DNA from 3 places in the Neptuniibacter halophilus genome. Region 2 is predicted to be linked to each of the others. Evidence: predicted binding sites of a transcription regulator. Region 2 holds the regulator's gene; each other region holds the start of a gene.

Region 1 (4,249 bases), 690 kb from region 2:
GGTATGTGATAGATGGGGAAATCAGCTGCCCCAATGGATACCTGGTTAACAGCATCCAAATGGAAAACTTCAGTTTCTTCATGTCGATCATGGGAGACATACACAGAGATCTGAACAGACTCCAAGAGGAAAACCAAAAGCTAAGGAAAGAGCTTAAAAACAGTTCCGAGATCCGAGTCTATACAAATAACAGCACAAAAGCAGAACGAACAATCCGTTTAGTTAAAAAGTAGATTCTGAAAACACATGCCAAATTCCGGTTATGTAGTTTCTTCCCCCCGTATTACTAAACGGGGGGAGTATTTCCGTGCACCACCCTGCCCTCAGTGCCACTGACAGTCCCCAAACCCGCATTGCATGAACCTGTAAATAACAAGCCCTTCGGGTTGTTATTGCCGCTAGATGCCAAGAGGCAGTTCAGGCCCCTGAAGCAGTCATCACAACACTAACGATAGTTTTATCCTGCGTTTTCGTTGCGTTGGACGTTAATCCTCTAACACGGCGCAGCGCGGCGCATCAAAGTCTTTGTATTGCCCCTCCCGCCTCCACTCTGTTGTTGATCTTTCGCATGATCCGAGCTTTAGATTGTTAATGTTATAGTATAACATTTATCGCGTTATCTGATTGAATTTAAAGGGAGCCAGTGCCGATGAAAGCCACCTTGATTAAAAATGCCACTCTGTTTAATGAAGGTAAGGCGTTTGTTGCTGACTTGCGTATAGCAGGAGAACGTATTGAACAAATCGCCCGGGATATTCCTGCGAAAGCGGATGACAAGGTGATAGATGCGCAGGGGTTGTTGTTGATGCCCGGGATGATTGATGATCAGGTTCATTTCCGTGAACCCGGGCTGACCCACAAAGGCACCATCGCCAGTGAGTCGCGGGCTGCGGTTGCCGGCGGTATTACCAGCTTTATGGAGATGCCTAACGTCAGCCCTGCAACCACCACCCTTGAAGCGTTAGAGCATAAATATCAGTTGGCGGCGCAACATTCGCGGGCTAACTATTCCTTTTATTTAGGCGCCACTGAAAATAATCTGGACGAGATAAAACGCCTCGATCTGTCCCGTCACTGTGGCGTTAAGGTGTTTATGGGCGCATCGACCGGTGATCTGCTCGTTGAAGCGCCTCATGCCCTTGATGCGATTTTCCGTGAAAGTCCGGCCCTTATCGTAACCCACTGCGAAAGCGGCCCGGTTATGCAACGTAACCTTGATAAATACCTCAAAGCAGGCATTCAGCCGGGCATTCAGGATCATCCCAAAATTCGTTCTGCAGAAGCCTGCTATGCCTCTTCATCCTATGCCGTAGATCTGGCAAAAAAATACAACAGCAGGCTGCATGTACTGCATATCACTACGCAACGGGAATTAAGCCTGTTCGCGCCGGGCCCTGTCGCTAATAAGCGGATCACTGCAGAAGCATGCGTGCATCACCTGTGGTTCAGTGATGAAGATTACCCGGACCGGGGCAATCTGATTAAGTGTAACCCGGCCATTAAGTCCTCCGCTGATCGTGCGGCTCTGTTTGAAGCGCTGCATTCCGGCCAGATAGATATTATTGCCACCGATCATGCGCCGCATACCTGGCAGGAAAAGCAGGCAGAATACAGTAAAGCGCCCGCTGGTTTGCCGCTGGTAGAGCATGCGTTACTCAGTTTGCTGGATCATGCACATAACCAGAAAATATCGGTTGCACAGATCGTAGAGAAAACAGCCCATAACCCCGCTATCCGATATGGAATTATTGATCGGGGGTACCTGCGTGAAGGGTATTTTGCTGACCTTGTGTTGGTTGATCCTTTGGCCGGCACCCCGGTCAGTCACCAGAATTGTCATTATCACTGCGGCTGGACCCCGTTTGACGGGCACCGTTTTTCTTCAAAAATTCTATCCACTTGGGTGAATGGCGCTCTGGTGTTCGATGGTCAGCAAACCACGTCCCCTATCAACGCCATGGCGTTATCTTTCGAGAATTAACCTTCAAATCTAATGATGCAGGATCAGCCACTATGTTAAGAAAAAATCCTTCCGGCATAAGCCCTGAAGTATCCGAAAAAGCGTTTATCGACCCGACAGCGATCATCTGTGGTCGGGTGATTATTGAAGAGAATGTATTTGTTGGCCCCTATGCGGTTATCCGTGCTGATGAGGTTGATGAGAATGGCATGCTGGAACCGATAATCATTCGCCGTGATTCTAATATTCAGGATGGTGTGGTGATTCATTCAAAGTCAGGTGCTGCGGTGACCATCGGAGAGCGTACATCCATTGCTCACCGATCAATCATTCATGGTCCCTGTGAAGTCGGTGATGATGTCTTCATCGGCTTTAACAGTGTGGTATTTCGCGCTCAGGTGAATGATGGCTGCGTCATTCGTCATAACTGCGTGGTGGATGGCATGGACCTGCCGGCACAGATGCATGTTCCGCCGATGACCAACATCGGCCCTGATTTTGATCTCAACCAGATTGAGCAAGTTCCACCAGACTATTCCTCGTTTTCTGAGTCGGTTGTTGCTGCCAATCACTGGCTGGTTGAAGGCTATAAAAAGCTCGCGAATGAGCTGTAACTGAAGCCATCGCCCCGTTCCTACCCCGTGATGGAGCAATCCCCGTGGGGCCTGTCCGTAAGCTCTGAGCCCTGCCCGGTTCCCCGGGCCTTTTAAACACGCGTAACCTGTTTTCTGGCGGCATATCCTGCCGCGCTCTTTCCTCTGCCTGATCGCCTGCCCGGCCTGCTGCCCTCAAAGGGCGAGTGAGGCGCTTGCCCTTCATTCAGTTTATGACGTTCTCTGCATTGCTTTAGCCGTGCTTTGCGATAAAATAACTGTATATGTATACAGTATAGTGTTGTTGGTTATGTTGAAGTTCATTCCTCTTAAAGCGCAGGCGGGGATCAGTGGTTTTGAATCACCCGCTGCGGAGTACACGCAATTAAACCTGACCCTTGATCAGATTCTGATTGATCATCCTGCTGCGACCTATCTTGGGTTTGTGGAGGGAGAATCGATGATCGGGGTAGGCATATTCCCCCACGACCTGCTGGTCGTCTCCAGAGCTGAGACGGTGAAATCCGGCGACATTATTGTGGCAACACTCAATGGTAATTTTGTCTGTAAGATCGCTGATATTAAAGGGAAAAAGCTTATTTCATCAGCGCCGGGAAGCCACGCGTATCAGTTGAAGGAAGGCGATGACTTTATCGTCGAAGGCGTGGTGACCCGCTCGATCCGCCTGCACCGGCCTCTGACCCGGGGCTTAAGCTGATGTATGCCCTTTGCGATGTCAATTCGATGTACGCCAGTTGCGAGAAGGTCTTTGATCCGGCCATCCGTCAGCGCCCGGTTGTGGTTCTGACCAACAACGATGGCTGCATCTGTGCGGCCTGCGGTATCGCAAAAAAGATGGGGGTCGGCAAGAAATTTGTGCCCTATTTTCAGGTCCGCGATGAGCTGGAACAGGCCGGTGCGGTAATCCGAAGCTCCAATTATGAGCTGTATGCGGATATGTCACAGCGCTTTATGGACACCTGTACCGCCTTTGCGCCGCATAGCCATATTTACAGTATTGATGAGTGCTTCCTCTACTATGGCCATCACTATCAACCCGCTGAGGGCTGGCTGGAGCATGCGAAACAGATCCGGCGTACCGTATGGAAACATGTGCGCCTGCCTATCGGAGTCGGTATCGCCTCTACCCCTACCCTGGCGAAAGCCGCGAATCATGCCGCCAAGCGGATTCCGGGCTTTAACGGGGTTGCGGTTATCAGTGACGACAGGGTCAGAAAGCACGTGTTGTCACATATGGCAGTGACAGATGTCTGGGGCGTTGGCCGCCGGACAGGCAAGCGACTTAATGAACTCGGCATTGTCTCGGCATGGGATCTCTCCCGGGCCCCATCCGGCCTGATCCGCAAGCAGTTTAATATTCTGCTGGAGAATACGCTGCATGAGCTGAATGGCGTGGTTAAGCTCAGTTGGGATGAGGTCCGTTCACCGAAAAAGGAGATCTTCTCCACCCGTTCTTTCGGCCAGCGCGTCACTGACAGGGAGCAGCTCAGACAGGCGATTATTACCCATGTGGAGATCGCAGCCCGCAAACTACGCAAACAGCAGAGCCTGACAAAAAACATACTGGTCTTTGCGAGTAACTCCCCCCACGATGCGGTTCCCTACTATCGCCGCTCGCTGGTTCACTCTTTTCCTGCCTATACCGCGGATACCACCGTGCTGGCACACGCTGCCA
Region 2 (4,249 bases):
CCGAGCTGGAGGCCACCGGTGTTGAAAGCCCTGAATTAAAGCAGCTCAGTCTGCTGGAGGCGGACGAAGCCGGCTGGCTGCATAAACTGATGAGTGCTTATGAGGCATGCTGGCATGGCTCGGATAAGCAGGCCGCTTTAACCGAAACCAACAGCCTGTCTGAGATTCATGTGTTGCAGGTGAACCCTGATCATGCGGAAGACAAAGCGATCGTTGCTGAATATGAGATGTGGTTCACAGCGCTCTCTGAACTGGTCAACCGGCTGCGTGAAGGGATGCAGGAGTGGTAGTCGTACAGACGACTGTGTCACACTGATATTCTTCTGATCTTTGAAAAGTTCCGGCCAGCATCTGCACAAGGGGAAGGGCAGAGCTGGCAGCGGAAATATGTTGCCCGGGTTGATAAACCTGATTCGTTAGCTGTGTTCTCTGCGGCGTATGACAATGCCGTGGCTCTGACCTGCTTTTGCCGCGGATTCCAGTCCGGAAAACTCTTCCTCCGAAAGATAGCCTGGCCAACTGACCACCGCATGGCTGGTGCCGGTACTGAGTGCCTGCCGCGCCAGCTCGTAGGTGCTGTGTTTACTGTCAGGATTCAGAAGAATAACCTTACGCAGATCAATGCCCGCTTCAAGCAGCAGCTGTTTTGGTAGAAGTACCGGTGGGGCAATCCAGACAAACCAGCGATCATCACGGCTGAGCTGCGCGAGCAGTGGCATCAGCATCGGGATGTTAGAGAAATTTTCTCCCTGTACCACGATTTCAGTGATAGAGCCCGCCAGTGCGCACTCGGTTGTTTGTGCAGGTCTTATCCGTACAATCTTTTCACGTTTCGAACGTGACAGTAACCGAGGGGCCGGGTTTGTCTGTAGTGCTAACATGGTTAGTTACCTCTGCGAATAACGCCTACACTCAGTCCTTCGATTGCTACTTCCTGTTCGTTCAGGTCGATAACAATCGGTTCAAATTCTTCGTTTTCGGCGATCAGGTAGACGATATTGCCTTCCTGCTTAAAGCGCTTAACCGTCACTTCATCTTCGAGCCGGGCGACGACAATCTGTCCGTCACGGGCGTTATTGCACTGGTGTACAGCCAGCAGATCTCCATCCATGATGCCCACATTTTTCATGCTGGTGCCTTTAACACGCAGCAGGTAATCGGCTTTAGGATGGAAAAAGTCAGATGAAATGGTGCAATGATCCTCAACGTGTTCCTGGGCCAGAATCGGCGAACCAGCCGCAACCTGACCAACAATCGGCAGGCCGGATTCCTCTTCGAGTTCCGGCACGCGAATGCCGCGTGACGTTCCGGGGATGATCTCGATGGCGCCTTTCTTGGCCAGTGCCTTGAGGTGTTCCTCTGCGGCATTGGCGGAGCGGAAACCCAGATCTTTAGCAATGTCTGCGCGGGTCGGCGGGTATCCGGTTTCACCAATGTGGCGTTTGATGCAATCCAGCACTTCCGTTTGTCGTTTAGTGAGTTTCATGATCATTAGTCTGTTTGTTTATACAGTATGTGTATTTTTATACAGTATTTCTGTTTTGTAAAGCAAGTCATGTTTTTTTATACAGTATTTTTTGCATGCGGTTTTATAACTGGTAGAATTCCCCGGTCAACCCTGCAGGAATTCCAGCCTTGTTAGATCAGCAGCTCAAACGCACTATTCAGGATGCCTACACCGCGTTTCTGTCCAACCGCGGGCTTAAGGCACGCTATGGTCAGAAGATGATGATTGCTGAAGTCGCACGCACGCTGGGCTCTATCGATCAGGATTCAGAAGGTGTACGCAGCGGTGGTCAGCATATCTGCGTCACAGAAGCCGGCACGGGTACCGGCAAAACCATGGCTTATCTGCTGGCTTCTGTTCCCGTGGCTCAGCAGCGTAAGAAGAAAGTGGTCGTCGCTACAGCAACAGTTGCCCTGCAGGAGCAGCTCATTCTCAAAGATCTGCCGCAACTGGTCAGTTCTGCAGGTGTCAATCTGACCTATGGGCTGGCAAAAGGTCGCGGCCGGTATTTCTGTATCTCCAACGCGGAAAAGATGCTTGAGCAACAGAATGAGCTCGGTCAGATCGCGCTATACGAAGACGAGGTTGCCCGCCAGCTCGAGTCAGCGGATGTTGCTGAGCTCAAATCTCTGCTCAGCCTTTATGCCTCAGGGGAGTGGGATGGTGACCGCGACGGGCTCAAGGAGACTGTACCTGATCCTGTCTGGCGTCTGGCGACCAGTGATCATATGCAGTGTACCAACCGGCGCTGCAGTAATTTTTCTATCTGTCCGTTCTTTAAGGCGCGTCAGGAGCTTGATAAGTGGGATCTGATTGTTGCCAATCACGATCTGGTGCTGGCGGATCTCTCGCTGGGGGGCGGTGCGATTCTGCCACCACCGGAAGATACCATTTACATCTTTGATGAAGGGCACCATCTGGGCGGTAAAACCACCGGTCACTTTTCCTACAGTCTGCGGCTTAAATCCAGTATCCGCTGGCTTGCGAAGACAACCCGTAGTCTGAACAAGTTGCTGACCGAAAGCGCTGAGCATATGGTGCTCAGAAACTATATTGAAACCCTCGCTACCCCCTTTGCGGATATGGAGCATTCTCTGCAGGAGTGGCAGCTACTGATGCAGCAGTTGCTTGAGGATAAATTGCAGGGGCCAAGTGACCGTTACCGGTTTGCACAGGGGATGATTCCCGAGGCGTTGCAGTTGATCAGTCATAATGTTGCCAATTCAGCAGAGCGGGTCGTACTTAAGTTCGAGCAGATTGTGGATCTGCTGAAAGAGGGGCTGGACGGAGAACTGGCTGATCTGCCGCGGGACCTTTGCGAAAAGTGGTATCCGCAGATGGGGGTGATGCTGGCCCGGCTGCAGTCAGTGTTCTGGCTGGCCCGGAGTTATTCGGTAGCCGATCAGGCCGGTGGTTTGCCTACGGCACGCTGGGTGGTAAAAGTCGACGGTCCTGAGGGGCTGGATATTGAATGCTGTAGCAGCCCGGTGTCTGCTGCAGATACCCTGCAGGAGCACCTCTGGAAGCCATGCTATGCCGCAGTGATTACTTCGGCTACGTTGACGGCGCTGGGGCGCTTTGACCGGCTGTATGCTGATTTGGGGATTCCTGCCGAGAGCCCGAATGCGGTGTTTGCCAGCCCGTTCGATTTCGCCAATGCGGCCGAGTTAAGGGTGCCAGCGATGCGGTCGGACCCCGGTAATCCGGATGCCCACAATCAGGAACTCGCAGACTACCTGTTAGCGCAGTTGCCCGGGGAGCAGGCGGCACTGGTTTTATTTAGCTCCTGGCGGCAGATGCGGTATGTTCTTGAGCAGATGCCTGATAAGATTGTGGCCGATATTCTGGTGCAGGGTGATCTGGCCAAACATGAGATATTGCGGCAGCACCGGCAACGTATTGATGAACAGAAGCCAAGTGTTATTTTTGGTCTGGCTTCGTTTGCCGAAGGTGTTGATCTGCCGGGTAGTTACCTGACTCATGTCATTATCACTAAGCTGCCGTTTGGGGTCCCGGATGATCCAGTGGATGCGACCTACTCCGAATGGCTTGAATCTCAGGGACGCAACCCGTTCCAGGAGTGGGTGATACCCCTGGCGTCAATGCGTTTGACCCAGGCAACCGGACGCTTATTGCGCACAGAACAGGACGAGGGCAGGATAACCCTGCTCGACCGACGCTTTATTACCCGTCGTTATGGTAAACAGTTGCTTGCAGCACTCCCGCCATACCGACGCAATTTTTCTTAGGAATAGTCAATTGAGTACAGAAGCAAAAGTGGAAGCTCAGCCAAACAGCTCAGAAAATAAGAAGAACAAGTCCACGCGTAAACCCCAGCAGCGACGCCGCCGTCAGGGTAGCCGAAACAAGCCGCGCTGGACACCGGAGCAGTTCGTCGTGCCCGCCGTTGAAGGTAAAGTACGTTTTCACGACTTTAATCTGCCGGACGATGTGCTGCATGCCGTGGCGGATCTCAACTTTGAGTACTGCACAGAAATTCAGGCAGAAACCATTCCTTCTGCGTTGCAGGGGCGAGATATTATCGGTAAGGCCCAGACGGGCACCGGTAAAACCGCCGCTTTTCTGCTGGGTATCGTGACTGATCTGATCGATTACCCGATTGATGAGAAGCGCCCTCTTGGGCAGCCGCGGGCACTGGTCGTTGCACCGACCCGTGAACTGGCCCTGCAGATTGCCGAAGACGCTAAAGGTCTGTCCAAATATACGGATCTGCATGTGGTG
Region 3 (4,249 bases), 1.4 Mb from region 2:
AGGGTGAATTTATCCGCGCCGAAGAGTCTCAGATGCTGATTCCTAAATGGGTGCTGTTCCGCTGGTAAGCGGAACCTCCTCCAATACGACACAACCGAGTACCCCCCTTGGCCGTTTATACACAACTTACCCAAAGCGACCTGGAACAGCTTCTGTCCGATTACGATCTCGGCCGGCTGGTCAGTTTTAAAGGTATCGAAGGCGGTATTGAGAATACCAACTACTTTGTCACCCTTGAGCAACAGGGAAAACAGAGTGAGTATGTACTCACTTTGTTCGAAGAGCTCAGCTACGAAGAGCTGCCCTACTTTATCGAACTCTGCCAGTGGCTTTCTGAGCGAGAGATCGCCGTGCCCTATGCGATCCGGGATCGCAACGGCATTGGCCTGAAAAAGCTGAAACAGCGCCCGGCGGCATTGCAGCCGAGACTGTTTGGCGACCATGTTCAGCAAGATGAACTGACTCCCGCCCACTGCGCCTCTATCGGTCAAGTGCTGGCCCGTTTTCATAGCGCTGCCGAAAGCTTTTATATGAAGCGTCAGGCCCACCGTGGTGTTTTCTGGTGGCGGCGGGAAAGCGAACTGATCGCGGATAAACTGCCGGTTGCCGATGCGGCACTGCTGCGCGAAGAGGTGGCTGCATTCGACCAGTTGCGTGCCCGACCCGGTGATATCAAACTGGGTACCATCCACGGTGACCTGTTCCACGACAACGTACTGTTTCAGGGCACCGAAGTCAGCGCCGTACTCGATCTGTACAATGCTGCCACCGCCTATCAGCTATTTGATCTGGCCATTGTTGCCAATGACTGGTGCTGTAATCCCGACGGCTCTATCGACAGCAAACGGGAGCAGGCTCTGCTGGAAGCGTATGGTGCCGTCCGCCCGTACACGCAGGATGAATATACCGCCTGGCCGATTCTGGCCCGCAGCGCAGCCATGCGCTTCTGGCTGTCACGCCTGATTCCGTGGCTGGATGAACACAGCGAACAGAAACTGAAAGATCCGGACGAACTGAAACGGATTCTGCTTTATCGCCGCGAACATCCGGGCACCCTGCCCTGATCTCACCCCCGGGGAAGAGGCCGTAAATCAACACTGCCCTCTTCCCGTTCCAGCCGTTATAATCCTCAACTGATTATTTATACAGTAAATGAAAGAGCAGCCATGGACGTAACCCACATTATCGATTCCCTGAACGATGCGCAGCGCAGCGCCGTCACCGCCCCGGTACAGAACCTGCTGGTTCTGGCAGGCGCCGGTTCCGGTAAGACCCGCGTACTGGTGCACCGTATCGCCTGGCTGATTCAGACCGAGGGTATCTCCCCTTACTCCATTATGGCGGTGACCTTTACCAACAAAGCAGCCAAGGAGATGCGCGGTCGAATTGAGGATCTGCTGGGGCTCAACCCTCAGGGGATGTGGGTAGGCACGTTCCACGGTCTGGCGCACCGGTTGCTGCGGGCACACTGGCAGGATGCGGGTCTGGCGGAGAATTTCCAGATCATGGACAGCGATGATCAGTTGCGTCTGATCAAACGTCTGGCCAAAGAGATGAATCTGGATGACAAACGCTGGCCGGCCCGTCAGTTCCAGTGGTACATCAACGACAAAAAAGACGAAGGTCTGCGGGCTAAGCATATCGAGCCTCGCCACGACCTTAACGACCGCCAGATGCTCGCTATGTATGAAGCCTATGAGCAGGCCTGTGAACGGGGTGGTATGATCGACTTCGGCGAGTTGCTGCTGCGTTCACTGGAGCTGTTCCGGGATAAAAACCCGGCTCTGCTGAGCCACTATCAGGAGCGTTTCCGTTACATTCTGGTGGACGAGTTTCAGGATACCAACAGCATCCAGTACGCCTGGCTTCAGTTGCTTTGCGGTGGCCAGCAGAAACTGATGGCGGTGGGTGATGATGACCAGTCAATCTATGGCTGGCGTGGCGCCAAGATCGAAAATATTCAGAACCTGAATACTCACTTCCCGGGCACGGAAACCATCAAGCTGGAGCAGAACTACCGCTCCACTGAAACCATCCTGCGTGCCGCCAACGAAGTGATCCGCAATAACCAGGGACGTCTGGGTAAGGAACTGCACACCGATGCCGGTGAAGGCGAACCGATCTCCCTCTATGCAGCCTTTAATGAACAGGACGAAGCCCGCTTTATTGTCGATCAGATCGGCAAATGGGTTCAGGACGGTAATCTGCGCCGCGAGTGCGCCATCCTCTACCGCTCCAACGCCCAGTCCCGTGTACTCGAGGAAGCCCTGATTCGGAGTGGCGTTCCCTATCGGATCTACGGCGGACAACGCTTCTATGAACGTCTTGAGATTAAAAATGCGCTGGCCTACCTGCGTCTGCTCAGCAACCGTGATGACGACACCTCCATGGAGCGGGTGATCAACGTTCCGACCCGGGGCATCGGCACCCGCACCATCGATCTGATTCGTGAACACGCCCGCAGTCAGGGCATCTCCATGTGGCGCGCCAGTAACGAGATCGTTGAGCTGAAGCGTCTGCCTGCCCGCGCCAGCAATGCACTGCAGGCGTTCCTTGACCTGATCAATCAGATGGCTCAGGACACCGAAGACACCCTGCTGCACGAACAAGCCGAGCATGTGATTCAGCACTCCGGGCTGATCGAGCACCATAAAAAAGAGAAAGGCGAAAAAGCCCAGTCCCGGATCGAAAACCTTGAGGAACTGGTCACCGCTGCCAAACAGTTCAACAGCCAGTGGGACGAGTTTCTCGATGAGGAGTTTAATTCCCCGCTTTCTGCATTCCTCGATCAGGCCGCGCTGGATGCCGGCGATGCCCAGGCCGACGAATATCAGGACAGCGTACAGTTAATGACCCTGCATTCGGCCAAAGGTCTGGAGTTCCCACAGGTTTTCCTTGCCGGCGTTGAAGAGGGGCTGTTCCCGCACAAAATGTCCATCGAGGAGCCGGGCCGGCTGGAGGAGGAACGCCGCCTCTGCTACGTGGGGATCACCCGCGCCATGCAGAAGCTGTTTATCACCTATGCCGAATCCCGTCGCCTGCACGGTCAGGACAACTATAACCGGCCCTCCCGGTTTATCGCCGAGATTCCACCTGAGCTGATGGAAGAGGTTCGCCTCAACGCCAGCGTCAGCCGTCCCATGACCAGCCGCTACAACGAACCTCAGGGCAGCAGCCTGTTCGGCAGCAGCTCGCTGAGTAACAGCGATGTGCCGGAAACCAATCTGGCGTTGGGCCAGCGCGTGCTGCACAGCAAGTTTGGCGAAGGCACCGTGCTTAACTTTGAAGGCTCCGGCAATAAAGCCCGGGTGCAGATCAACTTCGACTATGAAGGCAGTAAATGGCTGGTGGTCGGGTTTGCTAATCTGGTGCCGCTATAACCCCGGTTTGCCTATAATAAGCACAGGTGTAAACCGCTCTGCTGATGACTTGAATATGTATAAATGGCTTATAACGGCTCTGCTGGTCTGGTGTGCTTCGGCCCTCGCCGGGGAAACCATTCAGGTTCCCACCTACGACCAGCACCGCCCACCGACCGCAATGCTGATTGATGGTGAGCCCCACGGCATCTACCCGGATCTGCTACGGGCAATTCTGAAACGGGCCGGGCTGCAACCTAAACTGATTCCGGTACCGCCGCTGCGGCGACGTATGGGCTTCGAACAGAACCACTTCAGCATCTCCTGCTGCGCGAACCCGGCATGGCGCCAGCGCCCGCAGGAACAGGAGGTACAGATCTTCAGTCAGCCGTTCTACTGGACCCGGGATATCTTTGTTTTTCCTCTGAATCAGACCTTTCCGATCGAACGCCTCTCCCATCTGAGCGATAAGCGGGTCGCCACGGTGCGAGGTTTTGACTATCGGGGTGAGGAATATTTTGGTGAACGGATCGACTACCATAATGAACGCGCACTGATGCAGGCCCTCAGCCTGAGCCGGGCCGATGTCGGCATCATCAATCAGGATATCTTTCTCGCCGCCGAAGAGAATCTGCTCCTGACCCCGGGGCCGGTGCACGATCAGGCCAGCCTGCATATCCGCATTCATCGCGATCGCATAGATCTGGTTGAACCGATCAACCGGGCCATCAGCGAATTGATCCGCTCCGGTGAGCGGGACCGGATCGTCAACCGCTATCTGAATCACATCGAATAACCCTTGTAGTAATCGCCTAATACCACTCCGCAAGCCACCGCTGTTAAGTTGTGCAGACAGTCACAACCCACTGGAGTAGCGTAATGAATAATAA

The links. The regulator LexA, encoded in region 2, represses DNA repair genes until DNA is damaged. The targets are predictions, from matches to a motif close to TACTGTNTANNTANACAGTA.
Region 1: the regulator LexA is predicted to act here: its motif matches at 2,830-2,849, upstream of QUD59_RS17365 (LexA family protein).
Region 3: the regulator LexA is predicted to act here: its motif matches at 1,132-1,151, upstream of uvrD (DNA helicase II).

The regions. Positions count from the first base shown of each region.
Region 1 is NZ_AP027292.1:3,692,545-3,696,793, reverse strand. It holds gene QUD59_RS17380 (hypothetical protein) at 1-233, shown strand, start outside; gene QUD59_RS17375 (dihydroorotase) at 650-1,981, shown strand; gene QUD59_RS17370 (LbetaH domain-containing protein) at 2,014-2,574, shown strand; gene QUD59_RS17365 (LexA family protein) at 2,864-3,271, shown strand; gene QUD59_RS17360 (Y-family DNA polymerase) at 3,271-4,249, shown strand, end outside.
Region 2 is NZ_AP027292.1:3,002,612-3,006,860, forward strand. It holds gene QUD59_RS14010 (DUF6586 family protein) at 1-290, shown strand, start outside; gene QUD59_RS14015 (cell division inhibitor SulA) at 417-881, opposite strand; gene lexA (transcriptional repressor LexA) at 884-1,486, opposite strand; gene dinG (ATP-dependent DNA helicase DinG) at 1,636-3,756, shown strand; partial or broken gene rhlB (ATP-dependent RNA helicase RhlB) at 3,785-4,249, shown strand, end outside.
Region 3 is NZ_AP027292.1:1,611,128-1,615,376, forward strand. It holds gene QUD59_RS07475 (DUF2782 domain-containing protein) at 1-68, shown strand, start outside; gene QUD59_RS07480 (homoserine kinase) at 108-1,064, shown strand; gene uvrD (DNA helicase II) at 1,167-3,380, shown strand; gene QUD59_RS07490 (substrate-binding periplasmic protein) at 3,436-4,155, shown strand; gene QUD59_RS07495 (DJ-1/PfpI family protein) at 4,239-4,249, shown strand, end outside.